DNA from 4 places in the Streptomyces sp. CA-288835 genome. Region 4 is predicted to be linked to each of the others. Evidence: riboswitches for the same ligand, from Rfam matches in the RefSeq annotation. Region 4 holds a riboswitch; each other region holds the start of a gene.
The links. Region 4 has a riboswitch for cyclic di-AMP ahead of ACQEVY_RS24945 (M23 family metallopeptidase). Riboswitches for the same ligand answer to the same signal wherever they lie in the genome.

Region 1 (3,200 bases), 4.0 Mb from region 4:
TCTGCCGTGGGTCGCGCTGGACGTCGAGGGCGCGGCGACCGAGGAGCACGGCGAGGTGTACGGGTGCGCGCTCGCTTGGTCCGGCTCCTGGCGGATCGCCGTGGCCCAACTCCCGGACGCGCGCGTGCAGATCACCGGCGGCGCCGGGTACGACGAATCCGGCCTGGTGCGGCTGGAGCCGGGCGAGAGCTTTGTCACCCCGGTCTTCGCGGGGCTGTGGAGCGATGGCGGCTTCGGCGGGGCGAGCCGGGCCTGGCACGCGTACCAGCGGGCGTATGTGATCCCGGACGCGGACCAGGACCGGCCGGTGCTCTACAACTCCTGGGAGGCCACGGAGTTCGACATCTCCGAGGAACAGCAGCGGGCGCTCGCCCGGCGGGCCGCGGCGATGGGCGTGGAACTGTTCGTGGTCGACGACGGCTGGTTCGGGAAGCGGACCAGCGACCGGGCCGGGCTCGGGGACTGGACGCCCAACCCCGACCGCTTCCCGGCCGGGCTCAAGCCCCTCGCCGACGACGTGCACGCCCTGGGCATGCAGTTCGGGATCTGGGTCGAGCCGGAAATGGTCAATGCGGACAGTGAGTTGTATCGAGCGCATCCCGAATGGATTCAGTACCAACCAGGACGAAAGAAGACAGAGCTGCGTAATCAGCTCGTACTGAACGTCGCGCGCGAGGACGTCCAGGAGTACCTGTGGGAGCAGCTTCACGGGCTGCTCTCCAGTGCTCCGATCGACTACGTGAAGTGGGACTTCAACCGCTGCTTCACGGACGCCGGCTGGCCCGGGGAGGCGTACCCGCAGCGGCTGTGGGTCGACCATGTGCACGCCCTGTACGGCCTGTTGGACCGGCTGCGGGCCGCGCACCCCGGTGTCGCCTTCGAGTCCTGCTCCGGTGGTGGCGGCCGGATCGACCTCGGTGTCATGGCGCGTACGGACCAGGTGTGGACCTCGGACAACACCGACCCGCTCGACCGGCTCGCCATCCAGCACGGTTTCAGTCAGATCCACCCGGCGCGGGCCATGGCCGCCTGGGTCACCGACAGCCCCAACAAGCAGCTCAACGGGCGCGTGAGTTCGCTGCGCTTCCGCTTTGTGAGCTCCATGGCCGGAGTGCTCGGGGTCGGTGGTGACCTGACCGAGTGGAGTGACGAGGAACTCGCCGAGGCGCGGGACTGGGTGGCGCTCTACAAGGAGATCCGGCCCGTGGTGCAGCGTGGCGGCCTCTACCGACTGCGGGCACCGGAGGGCGGGCTGAGCGCCGTGCAGTACGTCCATGAGGACCAGGTCGTCGTCCTTGCCTGGCTCCAGGCTCAGCGTTACGGCGAGCCCGTGGCGCCCGTACGGCTGCGGGGGCTCGACCCGGTGGCGACGTACGAATGCCTCGAAACGGGCGAAGTGTACAAAGGTGCCGTGTTGTTGCATCACGGACTTCGGACCGGCCTGCGCGGGGACCTTGATGCGGCAGTTTTCCGTCTGCGTCGCATCTGAGAGTTGTGTCCGTATTGGAGTGCCTTCATTCCAACTCGCTCTGGAATGGGCACTCCTGAATCCGTGATGCGTGAGCAGCGTCATATTCGTGACGGTCCGCTGTCGCCATGTTCACGTAATTCAAGCGCGTTTACAGGGGATTTCAGCAAAGCCGGAGAGCGGTGATTCACGGAGCGTGACGGCGATTTCGGTCAAGGATCAAGAGAATGGGGCACATAGGCAACCCAAAGCTTGTCCCTGCGCGTCTTATTCGCTTACGTTCACGACCAATCCAGGCGGACGCCTAATCCTGCCGCCGCCTGGAATCCGCACACCGATCCGTACACGGCAGGAGCGGGGGACCCACAGGTACAACGCCTGATCCGGTCTCCGGAACAGGCTTGGGGTAAAGCTGCGCGAAAGCGCGGCCGGGCATCTCCAGCTCGCACCCGACAGCTCACCTCGCAGGCGCCGGAGAGGAATTCGCCATGCCCGCGAAGGGTAAGCACCGCCGCCCGAAGTCCGCGCGTTTCACCCGCTCGATCGCCGTTGCCTCAACAGGCGGCGCCGCTCTCGCACTTCCTTTGCTGGGAGCCGCCGGCGCACAGGCCGCGACTCCGCAGAGCGCGAACGCGTCTGTTTCCGACAAGGCCGAAACTGTTTCCCAGAAGGCCGTTGAGTCCGCTCCGGTCGCCGCTCAGAAGAAGGCCGCGACCAGGACGTACGAAGTAAAGACGGGCGATTCTCTCTCGAAGATCGCCAACGCCCAGAATGTCAGCGGTGGCTGGAAGAAGCTCTACGCCGACAACCGCCAGGTCGTCGGCAGTGACCCCGGGCTCATCCACCCGGGCCAGAAGCTGACGATCGGCAAGAAGGCCGCCGCGCCTTCCGGCGCCAACGAGGCCAAGGCTCCCCAGGCGGCCGCGGCCCCCAAGACGGCCGCGGCCCCCCAGGCACCCGCGAAGAAGGCCGAGCCCGCCAAGGCCGCCGAGGCGCCCAGCAGTTCGAGTGGCTTCACCATGCCGGTCGACGGCGCGACCGTCAGCACGCCGTACCGGATGTCGGGCGGCATGTGGTCCAGCGGCTACCACACCGGCGTCGACTTCGCCGCCGCGACCGGCACGTCGCTCAAGGCTGTGGGTGCGGGCACTGTCGTCTCCGCCGGCTGGGGCGGCGCGTACGGCAACCAGGTCGTCATCCAGCTCAACGACGGCCACTACGCCCAGTACGCCCACCTTTCGTCCCTTTCCGTCTCACAGGGGCAGTCCGTGACCGCCGGTCAGCAGATCGGTCTCTCCGGCGCGACCGGCAACGTCACCGGCCCGCACCTGCACTTCGAGATCCGCACCACGCCGGACTACGGCTCGGACGTGGACCCGATGGCGTTCCTGCGCTCGCACGGCGTCTCCGCCTGACGCCACCTGAGCGCCGCCGCGGGCGGATCGCGTCTCCCTCTCACGCCGAAGGCCGGACCCCTGATCCCCGGGTCCGGCCTTCGGCTTGTTCGCGGGGTCGACAGAGGTGGCGGGCTGCCGTCAAGATCTCCGGGCAAGCGCTTTCTGTCCCGCCCTGACGCCAGCCGAGGAGACGCTCCATGACGACCCGCAGAGCCTTCGGAGCCCTGGCGGCCGGTGCCGCCCTCGCGGCCGTGGCCCCCGCGCACACAGCGAGTGCGCATGCCTCGAGCGCGTCGGCGGGCCACCGCCGGGGACGGCTCATCGCCCGCGACGAC
Region 2 (3,200 bases), 1.6 Mb from region 4:
GCGTCAAGCTGGCGCTGCTGATCGTGATCCTGGGCCTCGTGTACGTGAAGCGGGACGAGGAGAAGGTGGACAAGGGCTCGTTCGGTCTGGTCGGCGGGCTGACCACCGCCAACGTCTTCATCGCGGTGCTCTGGACCTGACGGCCCGAAGGTCCGCGAAAACGGCCTCATGGGGAGCCTCGAAACACGGCCTCATGAAGAGCCCCAAAAACCCAAAAACGGCTCACGCGCGCGTGCACCCCGAAATGGGGTCCACGCGCGCGTGCCTCACGCCGGACGGACCACGCTGTGGACCGGCATGTAGTAGATCGACTCCTCGCGGACGTACGCACCGGGCTTCGGGGCGTGGATCATCATGCCGTCGCCGAGGTAGAGGCCGACGTGGCTGATGTCGTCGTAGAAGAAGACGAGGTCTCCGGGCTGGGCGCTGGCGACCGAGACCTGGGTGCCGGTCTTGACCTGGTCCCAGGTGGTGCGCGGGAGGGTGACGCCGGCGGCCTTCCAGGCGGCCTGGGTGAGGCCGGAGCAGTCGTAGGAGTCCGGTCCTGAGGCGCCCCAGACGTACGGCTTGCCGGTCTGGGAACGGGCGAAGGCGAGTGCCTTCTCGCCCTTGGCCGTCGAGGCGCCCGCGGAAGTGCCCGTGCCGGTCGAGGTCCCCGCGCCGGTGGAGGGCGCGGGAGCCGGCTGGGCCTGCTGCTGTTGGCGGCGCTGCTCCTCCGCGGCCTGCTGCCGCGCCAGTTCCTCCGCCTTGCGCTGGGCCTCCTCGCGCTGCTCCCGCTCGATCGCCGCGAGCCGCGCCTTCTCCTCGGCGGTCAGCTGCGAGAGCAACTGGCGGGCCTCGGCGAGCTTCCGCTGAACGGTCGCCTTGGACGACTTCAGCGTGTTCTCGGTCTGGGTGAGCGACTGAAGGCTCTCGGAGGCCTCCTGACGCATCTGCGTCATCTCGGACTGCTGCGTCGCGTAGTCGTCGACGGCCTGCTGCTGGCGGCTGGTCAGCCGGTCCATCAGCTGGTTCTGGTCGAAGTAGTCCTGCGGGTTGTCCGCGAGCAGCATGGCCGCGGTGTCCGGGGCGGCGGTGCCCGTGCGGTACTGCGCGGTGGCGAACGTACCGAGTTCCTCGCGTGCTTCGTTGAGCTTCTGCGTGCGGGAGGCGACGTCGTCAAGGAGGTTGTCGACCTTCTTGCGCTGCTTGCTGGTCTTCTCCTTGGCACCGTTGTACTTCTCGGTCGCCGTCTCCGCCTGCGCGTAGAGGTCGTCGACCTTCTTCTGGACTTCGTCGAGACTGGGCTTCGGCTCCGCGGAGGGCGAGGCGTTCGCGGTCTGCGACAGGAGGGCCACCGAGGTGAGAGCGGCGGTGGCGAGGGCAGGGGTCCGTATGCCCTTGGGATTGGACGACCGCGCTTTGCGGTGTGGCGCCACGAAGGCGACTCCTTCCGTGCTCCGCCTACCGAGTTAGCTGTCGGGTTCGGGCGTGTGCTTCGGAAGGTTTGCCCTACGGTCCTTGTCCCCTAAGGGAGTTGGACCGATTCACCCCAAGGTCGGTGGGTCCCCGGCTCCGGGTTGCCACAAAGGCGTACCGGACTCGGCGGGAGCCGCACGGCCCGGCGACGTTCGCCGGTGGGGGTCGAGCGGCCCACTGCGAAAGCTAACCAACTCGTGTGGCTCCTGTGAAGGTTGATGAGCGAATTGTCCGATACGTTTTCGTGACCTTAGCCTCAGTCTCCATGATCCGTCGCCGACCGTGACGGGACGGTCCTGGAGGGTGAGAGAAATCCGGGCGGGCCCTCGGCAGTCTCGTACGAGCGGAGTTCTCAGGGTTTTCCCGGACAGCTTTTCAGGGCGGCGGCGAGCTGTCAGTGGGGGAGCCTAGACTCGGAGAGCGATGAGCAGCCTCTTTGATGACAGCTTCCTGGCGGACCTCAAACCCTCGCGGGACCACGAGGAAGAGCCCCCGCCACCGCCCGAGGACGAGCACGTACCGGAGCAGGTTCCGGACGATCTGTTCGGCGGGAAGTTCGACGTGCCGCCGGACCGGGAGGCGTACTACCGCGATGGTGCCCCCCGTCCGCATGTGGACGCGGCCGCGCTCCTGGAGGGGCTGAACGACAACCAGCGCGCGGCGGTCGTGCACTCCGGCTCCCCCCTGCTCATCGTGGCCGGTGCCGGTTCCGGCAAGACCCGTGTGCTCACACACCGGATCGCGTACCTGCTCGGCGAGCGCAAGGTGCATCCCGGCCAGATTCTCGCCATCACGTTCACCAACAAGGCCGCGGGCGAGATGAAGGAGCGCGTCGAGCACCTCGTCGGCCCGCGTGCGAACGCGATGTGGGTGATGACCTTCCACAGCGCGTGCGTACGGATCCTGCGGCGCGAGTCGAAGAAGCTCGGCTTCACCTCCTCGTTCTCGATCTACGACGCCGCCGACAGCAAGCGCCTCATGGCCCTGGTCTGCCGCGACCTGGACCTCGACCCGAAGCGGTTCCCGCCCAAGTCGTTCAGCGCCAAGATCTCGAACCTCAAGAACGAGCTGATCGACGAGGAGGACTTCGCCGCCCAGGCGAGTGACGGCTTCGAGAAGACCCTCGCCCAGGCCTACGCGATGTACCAGTCGCGGCTGCGCGAGGCGAATGCCCTCGACTTCGACGACCTGATCATGACCACGGTCAACCTCCTGCGCGCCTTCCCGGACGTCGCCGAGCACTACCGCCGCCGCTTCCGTCACGTGCTGGTGGACGAGTACCAGGACACCAACCACGCCCAGTACGCCCTCGTACGTGAACTCGTCGGCACCTCCGAGCACCCCGTGGACGTACCCCCGAGCGAGTACGACGTGCCGCCCGCCGAGTTGTGTGTCGTCGGTGACGCCGACCAGTCCATCTACGCCTTCCGCGGCGCGACCATCCGCAACATCCTCCAGTTCGAGGAGGACTACCCGGACGCGACGACGATCCTCCTGGAGCAGAACTACCGCTCCACACAGACGATCCTGAGCGCCGCGAACGCGGTCATCGAGCGCAACGAAAGCCGCCGCCCCAAGAACCTGTGGACCAACGCGGGCGCAGGCGCGCGCATCACCGGCTACGTCGCCGACACGGAGCACGACGAGGCGCAGTTCGTCGCCGACGAGATCGACCGGCTGACGGACGCCGGTGAGGCGAAGGCGGGCGACGTCGCCGTCTTCTACCGTACGAACGCCCAGTC
Region 3 (3,200 bases), 2.8 Mb from region 4:
ACCGACGAGGAGAGCGCCCAGTGACCGAGGCCACCGTGACCATCGACTTCCATCCCCAGCCCCAGGCCGGCGAGGCCAAGCCCTGGGCCTTCCCGGCGCCCGAGCGCGGTGCGCTCGACAACGGCCTGACGGTGCTGCGCTGCCACCGCCCCGGCCAGCAGGTCGTCGCCGTGGAAATCCTCCTGAACGCACCGCTGGAGGCCGAGCCGCAGGGCCTGGACGGTGTCGCCACGATCATGGCGCGTGCGTTCTCCGAAGGCACCGACAAGCACTCAGCCGAGGAGTTCGCCGCCGAACTGGAGCGCTGCGGCGCCACGTTGGACTCGCACGCCGACCACCCGGGCGTACGGCTGAGCCTCGAGGTCCCGGTATCGCGGCTCCCGAAGGCGCTCGGTCTGCTCGCCGACGCCCTCAGGGCGCCCGCTTTCGAGGACAGCGAGGTCGAACGGCTCGTCCGCAACCGGCTCGACGAGATCCCGCACGAGACCGCCAACCCGGCCCGCCGCGCCGCCAAGGAGCTCTCCAAGCAGCTCTTCCCGGCGACCTCGCGCATGTCGCGCCCGCGCCAGGGCACCGAGGAGACGGTCGCGGCCATCGACTCGGCGGCGGTACGCGCCTTCTACGAGAAGCATGTACGCCCCGCCACGGCCACCGCGGTCGTCGTGGGCGACCTCACCGGTGTCGACCTCGACGGACTGCTCGGTGACACGCTCGGCGCCTGGACCGGCTCGCCGGCCGAAGCGCGTCCCGTGCCTCCGGTGACCGCCGACGACACCGGCCGCGTGGTCATCGTCGACCGCCCAGGAGCCGTGCAGACGCAGCTGCTCATCGGCCGCGTCGGCGCCGACCGGCACGACCGTGTGTGGCCCGCCCAGGTGCTCGGCACGTACTGCCTCGGCGGCACCCTCACCTCGCGTCTCGACCGCGTCCTGCGCGAGGAAAAGGGCTACACCTACGGTGTGCGGGCGTTCGGCCAGGTGCTGCGCTCCGCCCCGGACGGTACGGGCGTCGCGATGCTCGCCATCAGCGGCTCGGTGGACACCCCGAACACCGGCCCGGCGCTGGACGACCTCTGGAAGGTGCTGCGTACGCTCGCGGCCGAGGGTCTGACGGACGCCGAGCGCGATATCGCCGTACAGAACCTGGTGGGTGTGGCGCCGCTCAAGTACGAGACCGCGGCCGCCGTCGCCGGCACGCTCGCCGACCAGGTCGAGCAGCACCTGCCGGACGACTTCCAGGCGACCCTGTACCGCCAACTCGCCGCGACGGGCACCGTGGAGGCCACCGCGGCCGCCGTGAGCGCCTTCCCGGTGGACCGTCTGGTGACCGTCCTCGTCGGGGACGCCGCCCAGATCGAGGAGCCCGTCAAGGCCCTCGGAATCGGTGAAGTGAGCGTGGTCCCGGCCGAGTAGAGCCGCCGCACATCCCAGGGACCCTGGAGGCTGATGAGCCTCCAGGGTCCCTCTTTGTCCAAATTGATTGGATTGGTTGCGAGTTGGTATGGAGGTTGTGTGTCTGGCCTGTGGCGTGCGCTACAAAAGCCGTCATCCGTTTGTTATTTGAGAGATGACCCGCTTAGCGTCAGTCCGGCTGTCCGTCAGGCACTGCGCCGCACCCGCGGCACCGGACAGTCATCGCCGAGTCCCCGTACGGCGCGAGCCAGGGGAGCCGGGGACCCATCGCAGTCCCTGGGGTGAATCGGGCGCCCTCCAGGAGGGGGCCCGTAGGAGACCTTCCTGCTCCGAACCCGTCAGCTAACCCGGTAGGCGAGAAGGAAGGAAAGGACAAGCCACTTCATGGCGTTCACCCGCGCCACCGGGAAGCACCGTCGCCCGAGCCGTACGAAGCGCACGTCCTCGAGGACCGTTGGCGTAGCGACACTCGCCACCACCGGTGTCATCGGCACTCTGGCCGCCCCGGCGTTCGCCGGCCCGTCCACTGCCAAGCAGACAGGGCTGACCCAGGCCGTCACCATGGGCGACTCGGTCGCCGACCAGATCGACGCCCAGGCCCACGCCCAACGGCAGGCCGCCGAGGAGGCCGCCGCCCGTCAGGCAGCGGAAGAGGCCGCCAAGAAGCGGGCCGCCGAGCAGAAGGCCCGCGCCGAGGCGAAGGCCAAGGCGGAGCGTGCGGCCGAGGAGCGCGCCGCCCGTGAGGCCGAGCGCAAGCGCCTGCTCAACTCCTTCGTCTCGCCGATCAGCGACTCGTACGTCTCGACCGGCTACAAGGCCGGCGGCTCCGTCTGGTCGTCGGGCAGCCACACCGGCGTCGACTTCCACGCCGCCAGCGGCACGACCGTCCGCTCCGTGGGCGCCGGCACCGTCGTCGAGGCCGGCTTCGAGGGCTCGTACGGCAACCAGGTCGTCATCAAGATGAACGACGGGACGTACACGCAGTACGCCCACATGTCGTCCCTCTCCGTCTCCGTCGGCCAGAGCGTCACCCCGGGCCAGCAGATAGGCCTCTCCGGGGCGACCGGCAACGTCACCGGAGCGCACCTGCACTTCGAGGCGCGTACGTCCCAGGAGTACGGCTCGGACATGGACCCCGTCGCCTACCTCCGCTCGCACGGCGTGAACCTCTGACGACTCACCGCACCCTTCCCGAGGGCCCCGGCTCGCCGAGCCGGGGCTTTCGTGCGTCTTGACCGGACGTCTGCCTGTTCTGCGCGACTATGTGTCCAAAAAAACGCCATGGATTCCGGCCCGCCATCGGAATTTCCCGCACTCTGCAATAGAGTCACCGAACGAGCGTCAATCGACCGCGTTTCGCGGGGATTAAGGCGGAGGTCCGGTCATGCGTATTCCCGCGCACTCGGTATGCACGGCGATCCGTGACGACATCGTGGCGGGTGTCTACGAACGCGGCAGCCGGCTCACCGAGGAACTCCTCGCGCGTCGCTACGGCGTCTCGCGGGTCCCCGTGCGGGAGGCGCTGCGCACGCTGGAGGCAGAGGGCTTCGTCGTCACCCGCAGGCATGCGGGCGCGTGCGTCGCGGAACCCACCGAGCAGGAGGCCGCGGACCTGCTGGAGATGCGCATGCTCCTGGAGCCGCTGGGCGCCGCGCGCGCCGCACAGCGGCGTACGGAGGCGCACCTCAAGGTGCTGCGAGGCCTCGTCAGGCTGGGCCAGGAGCGGGCCAGGAAGGGCCAGGGCGAGGATCTGCGCTCGCTGGGCGGCTGGTTCCACGAGACGCTCGC
Region 4 (3,200 bases):
CTCTGGAACGGCTCGTCGACCTTCGGCACGTACGGCTTCTTCGCGGTGTACGCGGCCTTCATGGTGCCCGCGTTCGGCCTGCTGACCTGGCTGGCCATCTGGACCCGGCAGCGCGAACTCGGCACGATCCGCACCGAACTGCCCGCGTACGCGATGGCGGGCTGGCTGACGGTTCCCGAGCCGTTCGTGCTGGGCTCGATGAAGGCGCGGAGGCTGGCCCGCGAGTGGGCCACGCATCACGGCGGCCGCCCGGCGGGGCGGGCGGTCGCGGAGTACGAGGCGTACGCGACCTCTCTCGCGTTCCTCCGCCACCGGGGGCGCCGCGGCCGCGCGGGCACCGATTTCGTCGTACGGGAACGGGAGTTGCTCAACGAGCTCTGGGCCCGCCGTGAGCTGGCTCGCCCCGCGCTGGCGTACGCGGCCCGGGCCACGGCTCCGCCGCCGGCGCCGCCGCCGTGGCCGACGTACGGGAACTCGTACGGGCAGGCGTCGCCCTACCCGGCGTACAACCCCTACCGGAACTAGGCGCTCCGCTGGAGGTGCAGTGATTCGGCTGCGGGCCGGTGGGGGCTGGTCGCGCCCACGCGGCGGAGCCGCAAATCGACGCAGCCCCGCGCCCCTATCGGGGCCTGCGGCCCCTCAAGCGGGCGCGGTACCGCACTGGGCTTCACCAAAGCCGCCCAGCCCGGAACCAGGCGAAAACCAAGACGCCACCCGCTTCTCGTCCGAAAGCGAATGGCGTCAAAGATCTTGCAGGACTTACGGGTTGAGCCCCTTGCTCCGCAGCCAAGCCATCGGGTCGATCCCATCCCCGCCCGACGTCTTGACCTCCATGTGGAGGTGCGCCCCGGTGACATTGCCGGTCGCGCCGACGCGGCCGATGACCTCGCCCGTGCTGACCTTCTGGCCGACGCTGACGCTGATCGAGGACTGGTGGGCGTACCAGACCTCCGTGCCGTCGTCGAGCTTGAGCTTGGTGAGGTAGCCGTACGAGCCGTTCCAGCCGGCCTCGGTGATGGTGCCGCTGTGGACGGCCTTGAGCGGCGTGCCCGAGGGAGCGGCGAAGTCCAGGCCGGTGTGGGTCCCGGAGGACCACAGCGCGCCGGACTGCCCGAAGGTCGAGGTGATGGTGTACGAGGACGTCGGCAGCGCGAAGCTCTTGGCGAGCTCGGCGAGGCGCTCCGCCTCAGCCTTCTGCCGGGCCTCCTCCGCCGCCTTCTCCTTGGCGGCTTCGGCCTTGGCCTTGGCCTCTTCCCGCTCCTTGGCGGCCTGGTCGGCGGCCTTCTTCGCGGCGGCGGTCGCCGCGGCCTGCCGGGCCTCCTGGTCCACCTGATCCTGCTGGCGCTCGGCCTGGAGGATGATGCGGGCGCGCAGGGCCTCGCCTGCGTCGGAGTTGCCCTGCTCGGCGTCCGCGGTGCTCAGACCGGCGTGGGTGAGCGGAGTCGTGGAACCGGGCTCTTCGTCCGTGTCGCCCGAGATCAGCGGAAGGTCGGGAAGCGTGATCGAGACCGGCGGCTTGCCGGTGTTCGCGCTGGCCATGCCGCCCGCGCTGACGGCGGCGATGACGCCGACGCCCAGAACCGTGGAGCTGCGTGCGAGGCCTCCGCCGCGCTGCTTGCCGACGCGGTGCCTGCCGCGTACGGGCTTGAGGGAATCCTCAGAGGGGTTCCACTCCTCCCAGGTCTCCTCGTCCTGGCGTTTGCCGTAGCCGAATGTGTCGGGCTCCTCATTCGGCGCGAACGAAGTCTGGGGGGCAGGCCGGTTGGACGCCACGTAGGCGCACTCCTTTCCTTCCTTCCGCCTACCGGGTTAGCTGACGGGTTCGGAGCAGGAAGGTCTCCTACGCGCGTTGCTCACGGTGTCTCCACCGGAACAACGCCCGATTCACCCCAAGTTGGTGGTTCCCCGGTTCCCTTGCGGGATTCGGCGCGTGCGCACGGAGCCGACTCTTGTGTCGGCTGGGACGACCGCGCTGCGTTATCGAACGTTAATAGAGGCAGGCCCTGGATTCCAAGCTGTTCTGGAGATTCGTTGGCAGTCTTGGCCTGGACTTTCAGGTCATCACTGGGATGAATCGGGCGAGTTGATCGTGACTCAGCTCCAATTCACTGCTGTGACTGCTGTTGACAATGTTTCAGTTGTTATGCGGAGTGGGTTCGTCCGACTACGGAAGGTGATACGACGCCGCCTCCGGCATCATGCGTCCGCCTCACCAGTCGCCCTCACGGTCTCCGGACCGCCAGCAGCGCCATGTCGTCCGTCGCGCCGCCGACTCCCGTATGCCGTACGACTTCCTCCACGAGCGTGGCCAGCAGCGCCCGGGGTCCGTGGAAGGTCCGGCCCGCGAGCCTGTCCGCCGGGTCGAAGAAGACGCCGTGCCGGTCCCGGGCCTCGGTCACCCCGTCCGTGTAGAAGAGCAGGGTGGCTCCGGCGGGGAACGGGACCTCCTGCGCCCGGTCGGGCCACGGGCCCAACTCGCCCATCCCGAGCGGCAGTGCGGGGTCCTCGTCCTTCAGCGTGTCCAGCGAGCCGTCGCCGTAGAGCATGAGCGGCCCCGGGTGGCCGCGGTGGACGAGGCGTACGACGGCGTCGGCGTGCGGGATTTCGGCCAGTACGGCGGTGGTGAAGCCCTCGAACGCCTCGAGGCCGCCGCGCCGGGCGGCCTCGCGCACCAGTGCTCGCTCCAGCCGCTGCGCCACCGCCTCCAGGGTCGCCTCCTGCTCGGCGGCCTCCCGGAAGGCCCCGATGAGCACGGCCACGGCCGCCACCGCGCCCATGCCCTTCCCGCGTACGTCGCCGACGACGAGCCGTACGCCGTGCGGGGTGTCCTGCACGGCGTACAGGTCGCCCCCGATGAACGCGTCCGCCTGCGCCGCCTCGTACCGCGCCGCGATGTCGAGCCCGCCGATCCGTTCGGCCGGTTCGGGCAGTACGGCGCGCTGGGCCGCCTCCGCGATCTCGCGGGCGGAGGCGAGACGTTGGTCACTGCGGCGCACGAGGCGGTTGATGGCGAGCGCCAGCACGGCAACCGCGGTCGCGGTGGCCACCTCGGTGGCGGCGCCCACGTCGAAGTCGCCCCTGATGTGCAGCAGGGACAGGGCGGCGACGGAGACGACTCCGGTGCGCAGCGTGTTGGCGAAGGTGGAGAGGGGCGCGGCGATGAGCGGGGCGACCGTGAAGAAGGGCACCGCGGTGAAGGG

Region 1: it holds a riboswitch for cyclic di-AMP, as region 4 does, so the genes downstream of both, ACQEVY_RS06905 (M23 family metallopeptidase) here and ACQEVY_RS24945 (M23 family metallopeptidase) in region 4, are expected to answer to the same signal.
Region 2: it holds a riboswitch for cyclic di-AMP, as region 4 does, so the genes downstream of both, ACQEVY_RS17430 (NlpC/P60 family protein) here and ACQEVY_RS24945 (M23 family metallopeptidase) in region 4, are expected to answer to the same signal.
Region 3: it holds a riboswitch for cyclic di-AMP, as region 4 does, so the genes downstream of both, ACQEVY_RS12120 (M23 family metallopeptidase) here and ACQEVY_RS24945 (M23 family metallopeptidase) in region 4, are expected to answer to the same signal.

The regions. Positions count from the first base shown of each region.
Region 1 is NZ_JBNJMW010000001.1:1,504,750-1,507,949, reverse strand. Features, by position in the region: gene ACQEVY_RS06910 (alpha-galactosidase) at 1-1,489, shown strand, start outside; cyclic di-AMP (ydaO/yuaA leader) riboswitch at 1,791-1,954, shown strand; gene ACQEVY_RS06905 (M23 family metallopeptidase) at 1,957-2,883, shown strand; gene ACQEVY_RS06900 (DUF6250 domain-containing protein) at 3,063-3,200, shown strand, end outside.
Region 2 is NZ_JBNJMW010000001.1:3,886,870-3,890,069, reverse strand. Features, by position in the region: gene ACQEVY_RS17435 (hypothetical protein) at 1-140, shown strand, start outside; gene ACQEVY_RS17430 (NlpC/P60 family protein) at 267-1,418, opposite strand; cyclic di-AMP (ydaO/yuaA leader) riboswitch at 1,426-1,597, opposite strand; gene pcrA (DNA helicase PcrA) at 1,882-3,200, shown strand, end outside.
Region 3 is NZ_JBNJMW010000001.1:2,673,327-2,676,526, reverse strand. Features, by position in the region: gene ACQEVY_RS12130 (M16 family metallopeptidase) at 1-24, shown strand, start outside; gene ACQEVY_RS12125 (M16 family metallopeptidase) at 21-1,412, shown strand; cyclic di-AMP (ydaO/yuaA leader) riboswitch at 1,626-1,783, shown strand; gene ACQEVY_RS12120 (M23 family metallopeptidase) at 1,797-2,585, shown strand; gene ACQEVY_RS12115 (GntR family transcriptional regulator) at 2,797-3,200, shown strand, end outside.
Region 4 is NZ_JBNJMW010000001.1:5,509,541-5,512,740, reverse strand. Features, by position in the region: gene ACQEVY_RS24950 (PrsW family intramembrane metalloprotease) at 1-525, shown strand, start outside; gene ACQEVY_RS24945 (M23 family metallopeptidase) at 760-1,773, opposite strand; cyclic di-AMP (ydaO/yuaA leader) riboswitch at 1,784-1,939, opposite strand; gene ACQEVY_RS24940 (PP2C family protein-serine/threonine phosphatase) at 2,223-3,200, opposite strand, start outside.